4 regions of the Streptomyces sp. NPDC093149 genome follow, and region 4 is predicted to be linked to each of the others. Evidence: riboswitches for the same ligand, from Rfam matches in the RefSeq annotation. Region 4 holds a riboswitch; each other region holds the start of a gene.
The links. Region 4 has a riboswitch for cobalamin ahead of ACIQCZ_RS12285 (ABC transporter substrate-binding protein). Riboswitches for the same ligand answer to the same signal wherever they lie in the genome.
Positions count from the first base shown of each region.

Region 1: it holds a riboswitch for cobalamin, as region 4 does, so the genes downstream of both, ACIQCZ_RS32245 (prenyltransferase/squalene oxidase repeat-containing protein) here and ACIQCZ_RS12285 (ABC transporter substrate-binding protein) in region 4, are expected to answer to the same signal.
Region 2: it holds a riboswitch for cobalamin, as region 4 does, so the genes downstream of both, ACIQCZ_RS34695 (CbtB-domain containing protein) here and ACIQCZ_RS12285 (ABC transporter substrate-binding protein) in region 4, are expected to answer to the same signal.
Region 3: it holds a riboswitch for cobalamin, as region 4 does, so the genes downstream of both, ACIQCZ_RS23380 (cobalamin biosynthesis protein) here and ACIQCZ_RS12285 (ABC transporter substrate-binding protein) in region 4, are expected to answer to the same signal.

Region 1 is NZ_JBIVON010000013.1:170,180-174,086, reverse strand. It holds gene ACIQCZ_RS32245 (prenyltransferase/squalene oxidase repeat-containing protein) at 1-2,498, opposite strand, end outside; cobalamin riboswitch at 2,608-2,747, opposite strand; cobalamin riboswitch at 2,821-2,959, shown strand; gene ACIQCZ_RS32240 (hypothetical protein) at 3,072-3,907, shown strand, end outside.
Region 2 is NZ_JBIVON010000017.1:23,868-27,774, forward strand. It holds gene ACIQCZ_RS34685 (GNAT family N-acetyltransferase) at 1-444, shown strand, start outside; gene ACIQCZ_RS34690 (CbtA family protein) at 562-1,335, opposite strand; gene ACIQCZ_RS34695 (CbtB-domain containing protein) at 1,364-1,579, opposite strand; adenosylcobalamin (AdoCbl) riboswitch at 1,625-1,718, opposite strand; gene ACIQCZ_RS34700 (histidine phosphatase family protein) at 1,841-2,470, shown strand; cobalamin riboswitch at 2,496-2,622, shown strand; partial or broken gene ACIQCZ_RS34705 (hypothetical protein) at 2,612-2,846, shown strand; gene ACIQCZ_RS34710 (family 16 glycosylhydrolase) at 3,050-3,907, shown strand, end outside.
Region 3 is NZ_JBIVON010000007.1:420,871-424,777, forward strand. It holds gene ACIQCZ_RS23375 (cobyric acid synthase) at 1-975, opposite strand, end outside; gene ACIQCZ_RS23380 (cobalamin biosynthesis protein) at 972-1,985, opposite strand; cobalamin riboswitch at 2,130-2,261, opposite strand; gene ACIQCZ_RS23385 (hypothetical protein) at 2,432-2,662, opposite strand; gene ACIQCZ_RS23390 (anion permease) at 2,998-3,907, opposite strand, start outside.
Region 4 is NZ_JBIVON010000003.1:396,679-400,585, forward strand. It holds gene ACIQCZ_RS12270 (acyl-CoA dehydrogenase) at 1-36, shown strand, start outside; gene ACIQCZ_RS12275 (acyl carrier protein) at 297-572, shown strand; gene ACIQCZ_RS12280 (beta-ketoacyl-[acyl-carrier-protein] synthase family protein) at 569-1,792, shown strand; cobalamin riboswitch at 1,870-2,059, shown strand; gene ACIQCZ_RS12285 (ABC transporter substrate-binding protein) at 2,151-3,161, shown strand; gene ACIQCZ_RS12290 (FecCD family ABC transporter permease) at 3,158-3,907, shown strand, end outside.

The sequences.
Region 1 (3,907 bases), on a different contig from region 4:
AAGGAGATTCCGGTGGCGCCGCCGACGGCCTGTGCCGAGGCGCGGACGTCGGATTCGGGCTGCCCGCCCTTGATGACCTTGAACCCGCCGTCGGCGTTCTGCTGCGAGGCGAGGAACTTCCGGGCCTTCGCGATGCGGTCCGCGTACTTCGTGGCGTCCAGCGACAGGCCCTGTACTGCCAGAGCGGCGGAGTTCACGGAGTCGCCGGAGGCGCCGGGGAAGCCGCCGTCCGCCAGCTGCCGGTCGGCCAGCCAGGCGAGGGCCTTGTCCACGGCCGCCTGCGAGTCGGCGTCGGGCAGCAGGTCCAGGGTCATGGCCGCCATCGCGGTGGAGTCGACCTCGATGTCGCTCTTCTCGCCGATCAGGCTCGGCCAGGCCCCCGAGGGGTCCTGGAGGCCCTTGAGGTAGGCGATCGGTTCGGCCGCGGCGGTCGTCTCGCCCGCACGGACCTGGGCCATGACCCCGAGCGACTGGGAGAAGACGGACGTGGCATAGGTGTAATTTCCTTTGGCCGCGCAGGGCCGCGGCGTCGGCGTCTTCTCCGGGCAGATCGCCTTGGCCAGCGCGCCGATCAAGTCCTGCCCGCCGAAGTTGCGGGGATCGCGGCCCACGACCTCGGCCAGAACGGCCGTCTTGCCGATGAAGCCGCCGCCCGCGTACTTGGTCCCGATCAGGGTCCAGTCGTGGATTCCGCGGCCCTTGCCGTCCTTGCCGCCCTTGCCGAGGAAATCGACGATGCTGCGAAGGGCGGCGTTGTCGTGGCCGGTCGCGGCGAGCGCGTAGGCGCCGTCGATGGTCAGGCCGTAGTCGGCGAACCCGGATCCCTGCGCGTTCTCGTAGTAGTGGCCCTGGATCAGCCGTTTGTGATCGGTGAGATAGGCACTGCCCTTCTTCAGGTCGGGCCCTTCACCGGCCGGAGGAGCGGTCGTCGGGTCCGGGGTGGGCGTGGTCGGTGGGTCTGCCTTCTTGGCGGTGAGTGCGACCAGGTCGCTCTTGGCGCCCGCGACGACCACCGGGGTGGTGGCGAACAACCGAGGGTCGGTCTCGCCCTCCTCGAAGCCGAAGCCGCCCGCGGGCAGTTGCTGCTTGGAGAGCCAGGAGACACCTGCGTCGGCGCGGTCCGCGTTGCCCAGGGAGCGCAGGGCCTGTGCCGCCCAGCCGGTGGGGCCGGCGCTGCCGGTCGTCAGATACGAGGCGGAGGGCCAGGCGCCGGTCGGAAGCTGGGACTTCTTGAGGTAGGCCCGCGCCTTCTCGACCACCGCGCCGTGGCCGCCGGCCCGATTGAGGGCCAGGGCTATCAGCCCGGTGGAGCTCGCGTCGCTGTCGCACCACTCGCCGGCACGGACGAGGATGCCCGTGAAGCCGCCGTCCTCGCACTGGAGTCCGGTCAGCCGGGTCACGGCGTCGGCCGGGGGTGCCACATCGCCGTTCAGCAGGGCGATGACGGCCATGGCCTGGGCGTCGGCCTGTCCGGTGCTGCGGAAGTCGCCCTTCGTGAGGCAGCCGGGGATCGTCTCGCCGTCGCCGACGTCCCTCGGGCAGACGTACTTGACGAGGTCCCCGAGAAGGTCGTGGCCGCCGAAGTCGCGCGGGTCCTTGCCGGTGGCCTCGGCTACGAGCGCCAGACGGGCGGAGGCGGAGGCATCGGGAATCCCGTCCTTGTCGGCCGGGTATGCGTACGCGTCCGTCTGCGCCGGCAAGGCGAGGAACGAGGCGGCCTTCTGCGCCACCCGGCTCTTGGGGTCGGCGGCGGCCAGGGCGTAGACGACCTCGGTGGTGAGCATGTGGTCCACAGCGGTGGCGCCCTCGTCGACGACCCGCTCTCCGTCCGTCAGCAGCCCGGTGAGCCAGCGGGTGGCCGCAGCTACGTCGACCGAGGCCGGAGGGGTGGTCGGGTCTGTGGGATCGGTCGGGTCCGTGGCGGGGAGGCCGCCCTCGGCCCGTACGTCGTCGGGGGAGAAGGTGGGCTTGCCGGTGGTGCCGCCGACATCGGTGCCGCCGAACACCCAGGCGTCCACGTCGCCGTCCTTGGGGGTGCGGGACATGGCGCCGAGCGGGCTGTAGGTCCAGTTCTTCTGCCCGGGGGAGGCGATCCAGTACGACCAGTAGGCGGTGGCCTGCGGGGTGAGGAAGCAGTCCTCCTTGGCCGGAGTCGGGTACTGCGTAACGGAGTTGAAGGATTCGTTGCCAATGCGGCAGATGAATCCGTCGCCGTCGTGGACGGTACCGGTGGTGCTGAACCCGCCCTCGTGCAGCAGCTCGTAGCCGGTCGTGGGCGTGGTGTCGCAACCGCGCACAACCGGGCCGCCGAAGGGGCCGAAGTCAACGGCGACAATGGCGCCGGTCGTGGCGGTGCACTGCTCGACGGGGTCGGCGTTCGCCGGCGAAGCGGTGAAGAACGCCACTCCCGCACCGAACGTCAGAAAGGAAGCGGTCAGAAGGGACAGTAGCCGCCGTGCCCTGCTGATCCGCCGTTTCGCCTGCTGTTCGGTCCCCACCGCGGCCCCCTGTCTCTGCCGGGCGGCTGCGTACGTGGCGATTCGCCCCCACAGGGCTGCTGCGCCATGGGGAGGCCGGACGACCACGCCGTAGTCCGCGACGGCGTTCCTCGTGTTCTGTCCCAGCTCCAGGCATTCCGGCTCACCCGGAACGAGCCCGGGTCCACGGTTGCGGGTCAGCGCCGGAATTCGACCGGCTTCCCCTGCTGCTGAGTGCTTGTCAGCCGGAGTGCAACACGGATCCGTCCGGACCGTCAAGGTGGTGTGCGTCTCACCGGGCGGTTCCCGGACATCCGGGAACCGCCCTCGTCCGAACGGCTGGCGGAGCCCTGACTGCTCGGGTAGCGTCCTGGGCTGCCACATGGGGGAATCCGGTGTGAATCCGGAGCTGACGCGCAGCGGTATGGGACGGCGGGGGCCGTGTCCGAGCCCGAATGCCCATGCGGCGAGCAGTACAAGAAGCCGTACCACGCGATTCGGACGGCGGCTTTCGACCATGCCCGGCCGTGTCCCTGCACGGAGAAGTCCGGCCATGCACTGGAGGCCGGCGTCCGCCGATCCCAGGAGCAGGCCATGCCCCGTTTTCGTACGTCCCGCCGCCTCGCACTCGCCCTGCCCGCGGCGTTCAGCGCCCTCGCCCTCACCACGCTGCCCGCTTTCGCGACCTCCAGCCCCGCCCAGATAGCCACGTCCAGGACCAACGGCGTCAGCTATCTCAAGTCACTCCAGGCGGCGGACGGTTCGTACGCGGGTTCTGGTCTGTCCAACGAGTGGGCGTTCAGCGCCTTCGCGGCGTCCGGCACCGCCGTCGTCGATGTCGCCCCGGGCGGCGACACCACGAAGAACGCCCGCACCGTCTACCGCAATCTGCTGTCCACATCAGGCTGGCCCTCCGCCTCCCCGGTGGTCACCGACTACGAGCGGGGCACACTGAACGCGTACGCCGCCGGCATCGACCCGGCCCGCGTCTCGGCCTCCCGCAACCTCGTCGCCGACATCTACTCCTACTGGCAGACCACCGAGCCCGGTTACTTCGGCCCGTCCGGAAACTTCAACGGCACCGTTTTCGCGGCACTCGCGCTCGGCGGCGCCAAGACGCAGGCCGGCGGCGCCCGCGTCCCGCAAGCGCTGACCGACTCGATGGTCACCCGTATCCGGGCCAACCAGCACGTCGACGGCGGCTGGACCTACAGCAAGGCCGAGGGCGATCCCACCGCGCTCAACTCCGCGAGCGACGTCGACATGACCGGCGCCGCGATGGCCGCGCTCTGCGCCTCGGGCGTTCCCACCACCGACGCGGGTGTCGTCAGGGCCAAGAACTTCCTCAAAGGTAAACTGGCCGCCACCACCGGCGCGTTCAACTCCCTCTACGGGGTCAACACCAGCTCCAACGGCTGGAGCGTGGCAGG
Region 2 (3,907 bases), on a different contig from region 4:
ATGTCCGGCACGCCGGGCGAGGGTGCCCGCTGGGCGCCGGGATACCCGCCCGCCGGCGAGATGGCCGCGGCCGAGCGTTTCCTCGACGCCTGCGCGACGACGGGGGATCCGAGCCCCTTCGGCTCGTACGAGATATGTCGCCGTGAGGACTCCCTTGTGATCGGCGGGATGGGATTCCATGGCGCCCCGGACGAGAACGGGCACGTCACGATCGGCTACGGCCTCGTTCCCTCGGCTCAGGGAAAGGGCTACGCCTCCGAGGCGCTGCGCGCGCTGCTGCGGTTCGCCCGCGAGCAGGGAGTGATCTGTGTGCACGGTGACACCGACCTGGACAACCTCGCGTCGCAGCACGTCATGACAGCCGTCGGCATGCGCCTGGAGAAGGAGGACGCGCGGCTGAAGTACTACCGGATCGATTGGGGCCGGCAGGGCGTGGAGCAGTGAGGACGCGTCCGTCCGTTTCCCGGGTACGGCCACGTCGGGCGGGAGGGCGGAACCCGGAACCCGCCGGGAGGCTCCCGGCGGGTTCCGCCGTCCCGCTGGTGGTGAGTGGTACGCCGGTCAGCCGGCGGTGGCGGCGACCCGGTTCGCCGTACCGTCTCCCGTCGCGACGGTGTCGGCCCTCGGCACGAGAAGCCGTTCCGTCAGGTGGCCGAAGACGAGACCGAAGGTCACCCAGAGGGTGGCCTGTACCGCGAGGGTGGCCAGCCGGAACTCCCAGAGCAGGGTGGCCGGGAAATCCCTTCCGACCTCGTTGAACGAGGGCAGGAACGCGTAGGCGACCCCGATCACGACCGCATAGGCGGCCGATGCGATGACCGTCGCGTTCCAGTTGCCCAGGCGGTGAGCCAGCCGCTTGCCGAGGATGACGGCGGCGACCGCCAGCAGCACGCTGAGGGCGACCATCAGGAAGAACAGGGCCGTGCGGCGGCCGATGGTGTCGGGGTTGCCGACGGCCGGCGGGTTGGCCGGGTACTTCAGGAACGGCACGACGTACACCGCCAGCAGGGCGGCACCCGCGATCAGGGCGGCCGTGGCCCGTGGGCCGAATCGGCCGATCCGGCCGAGGGCGTAGCAGAAGACGAGGGCGGCGATCCCGCCGATCGCCACACCGAAGACGAGTACACCGGTGGCAAGACCCGCGGTGGACTGCACGGTGCGGCTGACGAGTTCCTCACCGCCGCCGTGGTCATGGCCGTGCGACTCCTCGAGGGCGATGGCCGCGTCCACCCGGGACTCGCCGAGCAAGTAGGCGACGACCAGTGCGAGCGCGCCCGCGGCGAGGCCGGCCAGCATGCCGCGGACGAGCAGGGCTCTGACAGATATGGAGTTCATGAGGTCTTCCCCTGGATCGGACGGCGCGTCAGTGGCAGGGGAAACCGAGGAGGTGGCGACCGTCGTGGACCCACTCGTGGACGCCCTCGCCGGAGATGACCGCGGTGGCGCCCTGTTCCGCGCCGACGAAGTACAGCAGTACGAGCATGAGGATGCCGAAGAAGACCGCCCAAGGGGCAATGGACTTCAGGGAGATGGGGGTGATCGCCGGTACGGCGGTGGCGGGGACAGCACTCTGTGCCATGGCAGAACCTCCTGAGGGAACACGCGTCCCGATCGTGGTGCCTGGGACGAAGGTGGCGGGTCTGACTTCCCGTACGGATACGGGTACACAGTGGCGCGACCGTGCCGGATTCTCACCGGACTTCCGTCACACCTTCGTCATGTTCGTCGGACGATACCCCCTGGGAGCGAACAGGGCCACGGTGCCGTCGGCGGGACCGCAACGCCCGCGTGCCAAGGTGGGAGCACGCGAGAGGCCACAGTTCAGGGAGTTGACCGGGCCATGACGGTACAGCTGATGTTGATCTCACCGGCGCTCAACTCCGCGCTGCGCGAGGCCCGCATCGACGACGATGCCCCGCTGGACGCGGCGGGGGCCCGGCGGGCACGTGCCGCCGCCGCGGCGGTGCCACCGGCCGACCGGTATCTGCGCGGGCCGTCCGAACGGTGTGCCGGGACCGCCGACGCGCTGGGGTTGCGCGCCGGACCCGAACCCGCGCTCCGTGGCTGGGACATGGGCCGCTGGAGCGGACGGGGACTGGCCGAGGTGAGCGGCAGCGAGCCGGAAGCGGTGTCGCGTTGGATGACCGATCCGTCGGCGGCTCCGCACGGCGGCGAATCGTTGCTGGAGTTCTGCGCCAGGATCGGCGGCCTGCTGGCGGCACTTGAGCCCGGGGACGGCGAGGAGGGCGGCCCCGTACTGGCGGTCGTCGAGCCCGCCGTGGTGCGGGCGATGGTCGTACGGGCGCTCGCTCTGCCGGCGGAGGCGTTCTGGCGGCTGGATGTCGCCCCGCTCACCTTGACCGGGCTCAGCGGCCGCTCGGGACGGTGGAACCTGCGCTGCGGTCGGCCGCTGTCCCCCGCTCCGCAAAGCCGGCTTCCTCGGTCCGCCACCACGCGCCCGGACAACTGAGGTGCCGGGGGCCGCGGTCAGTGCATCGTCCGATGGCACAGCCGGTTCGCCTTGTCCGCCGGACAGACGCGTCGCGAGAGGGAACCCGGTGGGAATCCGGGACTGCCCCGCAGCGATGAGTGGGAACGACCGCCGTCATGTCCGAGAAAGGCCGCTCCCGGCGTGTGCGACATCCACACCCGCGGGTGCCGAGCACGGCCGAGGCGGTCGCTCCGCTCCGTAAGGGACTCGAAGCGATTCCGCGGCCGAACGGCTATGGGTCAATCCCGGCTGCGGCCTGAAGACGCGGGGCCGGCCCGAAGTGCGCGCCTCGCTGGAGAACCTGGTCTCGGCGGCCGTCGAGGTACGGGCGACGGTGGCCGAAACCGCCCACTGATCCGCCGCGCGGCCCGGGACGGGCGCCCGTCCCGGGCCGCGCACCGTACGCCTCCGTGCAAGAAGTGTGGTCCGTACCAAAGCCTTGACAGGCTCTTGGTTCACTTCTTAAATCGCATACGAACGAAGCCTTCTCCCCCGTTCCCCACACCGAGGGTTGTCATAGACATGACACTCTCGCGAACCGCACGGGAAGGACCCCCCATGAAGTCCCCCCACCTCACCCGACGCCTGCTGGTGTCCGCCCTCTCCGCACTCGCCCTCGTCTCGGCCTCCTCCGGCCCCGCGGCCGGGGCATCCGTCCCCGGACCGCGGGCCGCCACCGCGGCCGGGTCGTTCACCGACGACTTCGACGGCCCCGCGGGTTCCGCCGTCGACGGTGCGAAGTGGCAGATCGAGACCGGCGACAACGTCAACAACCATGAACGGCAGTACTACACGGCCGGGAACGACAACGCGGCACTCGACGGCCAGGGCCATCTGGTCATCACCGCACGCCGGGAGAATCCGAAGAACTACCAGTGCTGGTACGGCACGTGTGAATACACCTCGGCACGGCTGAACACATCGGGCCGGTTCACGCAGAAGTACGGGCATGTCGAAGCCCGGATGAAGGTCCCGCGCGGACAGGGCATGTGGCCCGCCTTCTGGATGCTGGGCGACGACATCGGCCAGGTCGGCTGGCCCGCTTCGGGCGAGATCGACGTCATGGAGAACGTCGGCTTCGAACCGTCCACGGTCCATGGGACCCTGCACGGTCCCGGCTACTCCGGCTCCGGCGGGATCGGCGCCGCGTACACCCTGCCCGGCGGGCAGGCGTTCGCCGACGACTTCCACACCTTCGCCGTCGACTGGGCCCCCGGCTCGGTGACCTGGTCGGTGGACGGCAACGTCTACCAGCGGCGCACACCCGCCGATCTCGGCGGCAACACCTGGGTGTTCGACAAGCCCTTCTTCCTGATCCTCAACCTCGCGGTCGGCGGCTACTGGCCGGGCGACCCCGACGGCGGCACCTCGTTCCCGCAGCAACTCGTCGTCGACCACGTACGGGTCACCACCAGC
Region 3 (3,907 bases), on a different contig from region 4:
GTCGGCGAGACCGCGCTCGCGCAGCCAGGCCAGCGCCTTCACGGTGCCGCGGGTGCCCGGCACGACGACGAGGTCGGCGTCGGCCAGCTCCTCGGCGCGGTCCACGAACCGCACGACGACGCCCGGTTCGGCGGCCAGCGCGTCCACATCGGTGAAGTTCGACATCAGCGGTACGGCGCACACGGCGACGCGCAGCACGTCCTCGCCGTGCGGCGGCGCGACGACCGACTCGCGCACGGTCCCGCGCAACGAGACCCGCAGCCCGTCCTCCTCGTCGATGCCGAGGCCGTGGGCGAAGGGCAGCACCCCGTACGTCCGCCGTCCGGTGATCCCGCGCAGCATCTCCAGGCCCGGCTCCAGCAGCGACACGTCACCGCGGAACTTGTTGACGAGGTAGCCCGCGATCAGCGACTGGTCCTCGGCGTCGAGCAGCGCCGTCGTACCGAAGAAGGAGGCGAAGACGCCCCCGCGGTCGATGTCGCCGACGACCACCACCGGGAAGCGGGCCGCTCGTGCGATGCCCATGTTCACGATGTCCGTGCGCCGCAGATTGATCTCGGCCGGACTGCCCGCCCCCTCGCAGATCACTGCGTCATAGGTGCCCCGAAGCCGCTCCAGACAGTCCACGACCGTGGAGAGGAGCGCTTCCTGCCGGCCCCCGTGGTAGCCGCGTGCGCTCATCTCGCCGACCGGCCGGCCCATCAGGACGACCTGGCTGGAGCGGTCGCCGCCGGGCTTGAGCAGGACGGGGTTCATCAGCGCGGACGGCTCCACCCGCGCGGCCTGGGCCTGCATGGCCTGGGCGCGCCCGATCTCGGCGCCCTCGCGGGTGACGAACGAGTTCAGCGACATGTTCTGCGCCTTGAACGGCGCCACCTTCACGCCCTGGCGCACGAGCCAGCGGCAGATGCCCGCCGTGACGACGCTCTTGCCCGCGTCCGAGGTGGTTCCGGCGACCAGCAGCCCGCCGCTCATGTATGTCTCCGTCCTGCGATCCGAGTCCCTGCCGCGGCAGTTGCCGCGGTCCGGCGCCCCGCGATGCGTCGTGCGGCGAGGCCGGCGCCCAGCCGTCCCGCCACGCACACGCCCAGGGCGAGCGCGCTCACCCGGCGCGACAGCCGTACCGCGCGTTCGATGTCCTCGGTCTCCACCGCCCGGCCCTGTGCCCCGTTGAGGACGGGGCGGTGCTCGACCCTTCCGCCGTACGCGAGGGTCCCGCCGAGCCGCACGCCGAGCGCGCCCGCGAACGCGGCCTCCACCGGGCCCGCGTTGGGGCTCGGGTGCTTGGCGGCGTCGGCCCGCCAGGCCCGTACCGCGCCACGTGGCCGCCCCCCGGCGGCCACGGCGAGCAGGGCCGTGAGCCGGGCACCGGGCCAGCCGGCGATGTCGTCGAGGCGGGCGGAGGCCCAGCCGTAGCGCCGGTGGCGGGGGGACTTGTGGCCGACCATGGCGTCGAGGGTGTTGACGGCCCGGAAGCCGACGAGCCCCGGCACCCCGCCCAGCGCGCCCCACACCAGGGCGCCGACCACCGCGTCCGAGGTGTTCTCGGCCACGGACTCCACCACGGCGCGGGCGATCTGCGGTCCGTCGAGGGAGTGCGGGTCGCGTCCGCACAGATGCGGCAGCCGTTCGCGGGCCGAGCCGATGTCGCCGGCCGCCAGGGCGTCACCGATCGTCAGGGCCTCACGCCCCAGGGACGTACCGCCGACGACGGACCAGGTGGCGGCCGCGGTCAGCGCGACACGGGCGGCGGGACGGCCGCGCACGGCACGGGTGATCAGCGCGGCACCACCCGCGGCGCCCCCGGCCAGGACGAGGGTGTGCAGCGCGCCCCACCCGCGGTGGTCGCGCCACAGACGGCGTTCGACGCCCGCCGCGGCCCGCCCGAAGGCGGCGACCGGATGCCCCCTGCGGGGGTCACCGAGCAGCAGGTCGCCGATCAGACCGGCCGTGGCGCCGTACGCGAAGATGCGGTCGGCACGCACGGCTCAACCGGCCGACGCGCCTCGAAGGACCTTCGTACAGGCGGCTCTCGACGAGAGCGCCACAGCAACGGACGCACGGCAGCCAGGCATGGCGATATGTCCTCACTCAGGGTCCGCGCCCTGGTTCGACGTGACCGGCGACGAGAGTCTCCTGGCTCCCGGATCCGCAGTTCCCCCGGCCTTCCAGCCCGCTCGCGCGCGCCGTGACTTCCGGTGTGGGGGACTGCTCCCCGGTGACAGTGGCGGGACCGCGCCGGATTCGCACCGGCTTCCTCTGCTGTCGCCGTAATTGGCTCCGGCAGTCCACCACGCTCCGCGAACGCCCGTCAACTTGCCGTTGACCTGCGTCGGCGCAGTGTGCTGAGGCCCACATCGTGCCGGGCACGCCGGAACGGGCCGGCCACACGAGGTGTGTCCGGCCCGTCGGGGAGTGCGCGGGGGAGGGCTCAGGCGACGATCAGATAGATCCCGTACGCGACCGCCGCCGCGCACAGCCCGAAGCAGATGTACGCGCCGGCGCGGGCCAGCAGCAGCGAGCCGCCGGAGCCGCCCTGCGCCGCCGGTTCGGGCTGCTTGGAGAGACCGACGATGCCCAGGGTGAAGAGACCCACCAGTGCGACGGTGACAACGAGGGAGACGCCGAAGACGGAGCCGAGGGCTGCCCAGTCGATGTTCATGCTGAATCCTTAGAGCGTCCGACAATCGGGGGGTGGGAGAAGGCACGGGGTTGGGTGCGTGCAGCCGCACGGCGGAGGATTGAGTCACGGCGGCGCCACGGCGATTGACGACGACGCGGCAGATGCCGCGACGCCGCCCTCCGATTGCCGGACGCTCTTTGGACGGCCGGCCCAGTGCCTCTCCCGGCAAGCTTTGCCCCGTCGCGCCGTCCAGCACGCACGCTCGCGGCGTTGGCCAAAAGTCCTGGTAGCTCCGCTACAAGGACTTCCGGCCGCCTTGCGATCGCACGCACTGGACGACACTCCTCACGGGGCAAACATTGCCGGTCACGGCACTAGACGGTGGCGGGTCGCGCCGGGTCCTGGGGGGTTCCGGCCGGGGCCGGAATGGTGGTCTTGAGGTCCTGGGCCGTGGCCTGGGCCGCGGTGGGCGGCGGGCTGACGGCGGCGATGGCCGTGGTGACGACGCCTGCGGGCTCGGCCGCGCCGTCCGCCGGCGCGACGTCGCCGTGGCCGACCGGCTTGCGGCGCGACACCAGCCAGATCGAGCCGGAGCCCGCGACCAGCAGCGCCGCGACGACGACGACCCCCCAGGTGCCCTGCTTGGTGAGGAGTTCCGCGCCCGCGCCGACCAGGCCCGCGGCCGGCAGGGTCAGACCCCAGGCGACGAACATCCGGGTGGCGGTGGACCAGCGGACCACACCGCCCTGACGGCCGAGACCCGCGCCCATGACGGCGCCGGAGCAGGACTGGGTGGTGGAGAGGGAGAAGCCGAGGTGCGAGGAGGCCAGGATGACCGTGGCCGCGCTGGTCTGGGCGGCGAAGCCCTGCGGCGGCCTGAGGTCGGTGAGGCCGCTGCCCATGGTGCGGATGATGCGCCAGCCGCCCAGGTAGGTGCCGAGCGCGATGGCCGTACCGGCGGCGACGATGACCCAGACCGGCGGGTTGGCGCCGGGGTGCAGGACGCCGCCGGTGACCAGGGCCAGGGTGATGATGCCCATGGTCTTCTGCGCGTCGTTGGTGCCGTGGGCGAGGGAGACCAGTCCGGCCGAGGCGATCTGACCGGCGCGGTAGCCCTTGGCGGTGGCCTTCTCCTGGGCGTCGTTGCGGATCTTCCCGCCGATCCGGTACGTCAGCCTGGTGGCCAGCAGCGCGGCCAGGCCGGCGACGATCGGGGCGGCGACGGCGGGGAGCAGAACCTTGGTGACGACCGTGCCGCCGTTGACCGACGACCAGCCCGCCGAC
Region 4 (3,907 bases):
GGCGGGGGCCGGGCGACGGCTCGGGGGGAACGGTGAGGACCGTGACGAGGACGGGAACAACTGTGCAATCCCGTTCGGTGCGGGAGGCGGCCGGAGCCCTCGGTGTCCGCGCTGCGCTGCTGGTCTTCTGGGGTACGGCAGCCGTTCTGTCCCGGTGGTGCACGCAGCCGCGGCAGGGCGGTGGCGAATCGGTTCGGCACAAGGCGTAACTGGAGACACGTCACCCAGTTGATTCGGCGTCGGGACGGTGCCCCCGCCGTCACCGGCAGTCGTACCGAATGATGGAGAGGAAGCTCATGAGTGCGATTCATCCCAAGATCACCGAGGTTCTGACACACACCTTCAAAGTGCCCGCTGTCGAGATCCGTCCGGATTCCACGATGGACAGCCTGGAGATGGACTCCCTCGCCGTCGCCGAGTTCGCCGTGCTCATCAGGGAGACGCTGGGTGGCCGGGGAGACTTCGACAAGCTCCCCAAGGGCGCCACCCTGGCCGAGATCACGCGGTTCATCGACGGGGCCGACGGCGGGTCGCCGGTGAGCGGTGCGGCGCAGATGAGCAACGCCCGATGAACAGGCCCGTCATCGCCGTCACCGGCCTGGGCATGATCACCCCGGTCGGCAACGACACCGAATCCACCTGGAAGGGCGTGTGTGCCGGAATCTCGCCGGTGCGTACCGTCGCGGCTCTCGAAGGCTGCGCGATCGATTTCGCCTGCACGGTCGACGGAATCGATCTGGACGCCGCGGTCGGTGGACGCACCTCGTTCCGGATGGGGAGGTACACCAAGTTCGCCGTTCTCGCCGCCCGGGAGGCGGTCGCCGACGCCGGGCTCGACCCGGCGGAGTGGGAGGGCGGCAGGGTCGCGGTGGTCGTCGGCACCAGCAGCGGGGGTTCCGCCTCGCTGACCGAGCAGGCCGTCGTGCTCGACCGGCTCGGGCCCGACGCCACCTCGCCGTCCGGCATCCTGCTCACCATTCCGAACATGCCGGCGGCCGAGATCGCGATCCAGTTGCGGGCGACCGGTCCCAGCATGGCGCCGTGCACCGCCTGTTCGTCCGGCGTCACGGCCCTGTCCGTCGCCCGCGATCTGCTGGTCACCGGGCAGTGCGACATCGCGATCGCCGGAGCCACCGAGTCGATCATCTATCCGGCCGCCATGGCCGGGTTCGCCCGATCCGGTGCCGGGGCCCGGCGGGACGGCGACGCGACCGGGCTGTGCCGGCCCTTCGCCGCCGACCGGGCCGGGCTGGTCATGGGCGAGGGCGCCGCCGTCATGGTGCTGGAGCGGGCGGACGACGCCCGTGCCCGGGGCACGGCACCGCGGGCGCTGGTCGCGGGCGCCGGGGCCACCACCGACGCCCACCATCCCATCAGTCCGCATCCGTCCGGCGCGGTGGCCCGGACGGCGGTGGAGATCGCGCTGCGCGACGCCGGCTGGGCGGCGGGAGACGTCGAGCACGTCAACGCACACGGCACGGCCACCCCGGTCAACGACGCCACCGAGGCCGCCCTCATCGCCCGGGTCTACCCGCACCGGCCGCCCGTCACCGCCCCCAAGGGCGTCCTGGGGCACTGCATGGGGGCGGCCGGAGCGATCGAGGCCGGACTGACCGTCCTGACGCTGCAACGCGGAATCGTGCCGCCGATCGCCAACCTGGACGCCCCGGCGCCCGAGTTCGACATCAACTGCGTCACCAAGTCTCCCCTGCGGCAGCCCATCCGGCGTGCCGTCAGCCACTCCTTCGGATTCGGCGGACACAACGCCGTGATCGCTCTTCAGAGCCCGTAGGCACCAGGCAGGTGGTGCGACGGGAAACGGCCCGGCGTACCACCGGCCACACCGCCCGTGAGCTGCGCAGAGGCCCGTGATAGCTTGCCGGAGCCAGTCGAACTCCACGAAGGAGTCAGGGAATCCGGTGAGAATCCGGAACTGACGCGCAGCGGTGAGGGGGACGGGCGGGGCCACGGCCACTGGGAACACCCTCGGGTGTCCTGGGAAGGCGTCCCGTCCGCAGGAACCCGAGTCCGAAGACCTGCTGGCACCTGCGATCCGGCACCGGGCGCAGGACGCCGTACAACGGGCCCCGCGCATGGGCCCAGAGACGCAGAGGGACTCCGTGCCGTCCATATCCAGCCCCGTCCGCACCATGGCCGCGTTCTCGGCGGGACTTGTCCTGCTGACCGCCTGCGGGGGCGGAACAAGCAATTCCGCCGCGAAGCCCGGTTCCACCGACGGATACCCGGTGACGCTGAAGAACTGCGGACGCACCGTCACCGTCGAATCCGCACCGCGGCGCGCCGTGTCGGTCGACCAGGGATCGACGGAGATCCTGCTCTCCCTCGGCCTCGCCGACCGGCTGGCCGCCACCGCGACCTGGACCGACCCGGTGATGAAAGGGCTGGAGAAGGCAAATGCGGGCGTCCCGAGGATCGCGGACAACCGGCCGTCGTCGGAGAAGGTCCTCGACCGGGAACCCGACTTCATCAGCGCGTCGTTCGAGTCGACGCTCGCCAAGGGCGGTGTCGCCCCGCGCGAACAGTTCGAGGAACTCGGGGTCCCCACCTATGTCTCGCCCGCCGACTGCACCGGCAAGGACAACAGCGGCAGCGGCGACGGCGCCCGTACCGAGCCACTGACCATGGACAGCGTCTACGACGAGGTGCGCGAACTGGCCCGGGTGTTCGGCGTGGCCGGGCGCGGCGACAGGCTGGTCGCGCAACTGCGGGCCCGGGTGAAGAAGGCGGCCGAGGGCGTCGACGCCGCCGACGCCACCATCCTGTACTGGTTCTCCGACTCCAAGGCCCCCTACCTGGCCGGCTGCTGCGGAGCACCCGGCATCATCACCAGAGAACTCGGCGCCAAGAACGTCTTCGACGACACTCGGGACGAATGGCCCCAGATCAGCTGGGAGACCGTCGCCGACCGCAACCCCGACGTCCTCGTCATCGGCGACCTGACCCGTAGGGCACAGACCGCCGAGAGCGCCGCGAAGAAGATCGAATTCCTGGAGTCCAACCCCGTCACCCGGAACATGGACGCCGTCAGGCACCGGCGGTACGTCCTGCTGAGCGGCCAGGCCATGAACCCGTCCGTCCGGACGGTCGAGGGCGTGGAACGCGTCGCCGCCGGGCTGCGCGCCTTCGGACTCGCGGGATGACGGAGACCGGACGCGCCGCGGCCCCGGACACGTCACGGACCCCCGCGGCCGGCGTGCGTGGCACGACGGGGCCGCGGAAGCTGCGCGGCGGAGTCCTGTGGGGCTGCGGCATCGCGCTGCTCGTGCTGTCCGTCGCGATCGCCGTCACCATCGGCCCCGCCCGTATCTCCGTCGCCGACGTATGGTCCACGACCGCCTCCCACCTCGGCTGGGGCCGGTCACGGCTCACGCCGATCCGGGACGGCATCGTCTGGAACCTGCGCATGCCGCGCACCCTGCTCGCCGCGGTGTGCGGGGCAGGGCTCGCAGTGTGCGGCACCGTCATGCAGTCCCTGCTCCGCAACCCGCTCGCCGACCCGTTCGTCCTCGGCGTCTCCTCCGGTGCGTCGACCGGAGCGGTCGTGGTCGTCGTCCTCGGCGTCGGCGGCGGAGCGGTGTCGATCTCGACCGGCGCGTTCATCGGCGCCCTGTGCTCGTTCGCCCTCGTCCTGCTGCTCAGCCATACCCTGGGCGGCACGACCGACCGGGTCGTCCTTTCCGGTGTCGCGGCCATGCAACTGTTCTCCGCGCTCACCTCCTTCGTCGTGATGACCTCCGCCGACGCCGAGCAGACCCGCGGGGTGCTGTTCTGGCTGCTGGGCTCGCTCGGCGGAGTCGGTTGGAGCGATGTGTGGATCTGCTCCGCCGTTCTCGTCGTGACGCTGCTGATCTGCCTGGGGCACGCCCGCACACTCGACGCCTTCGCG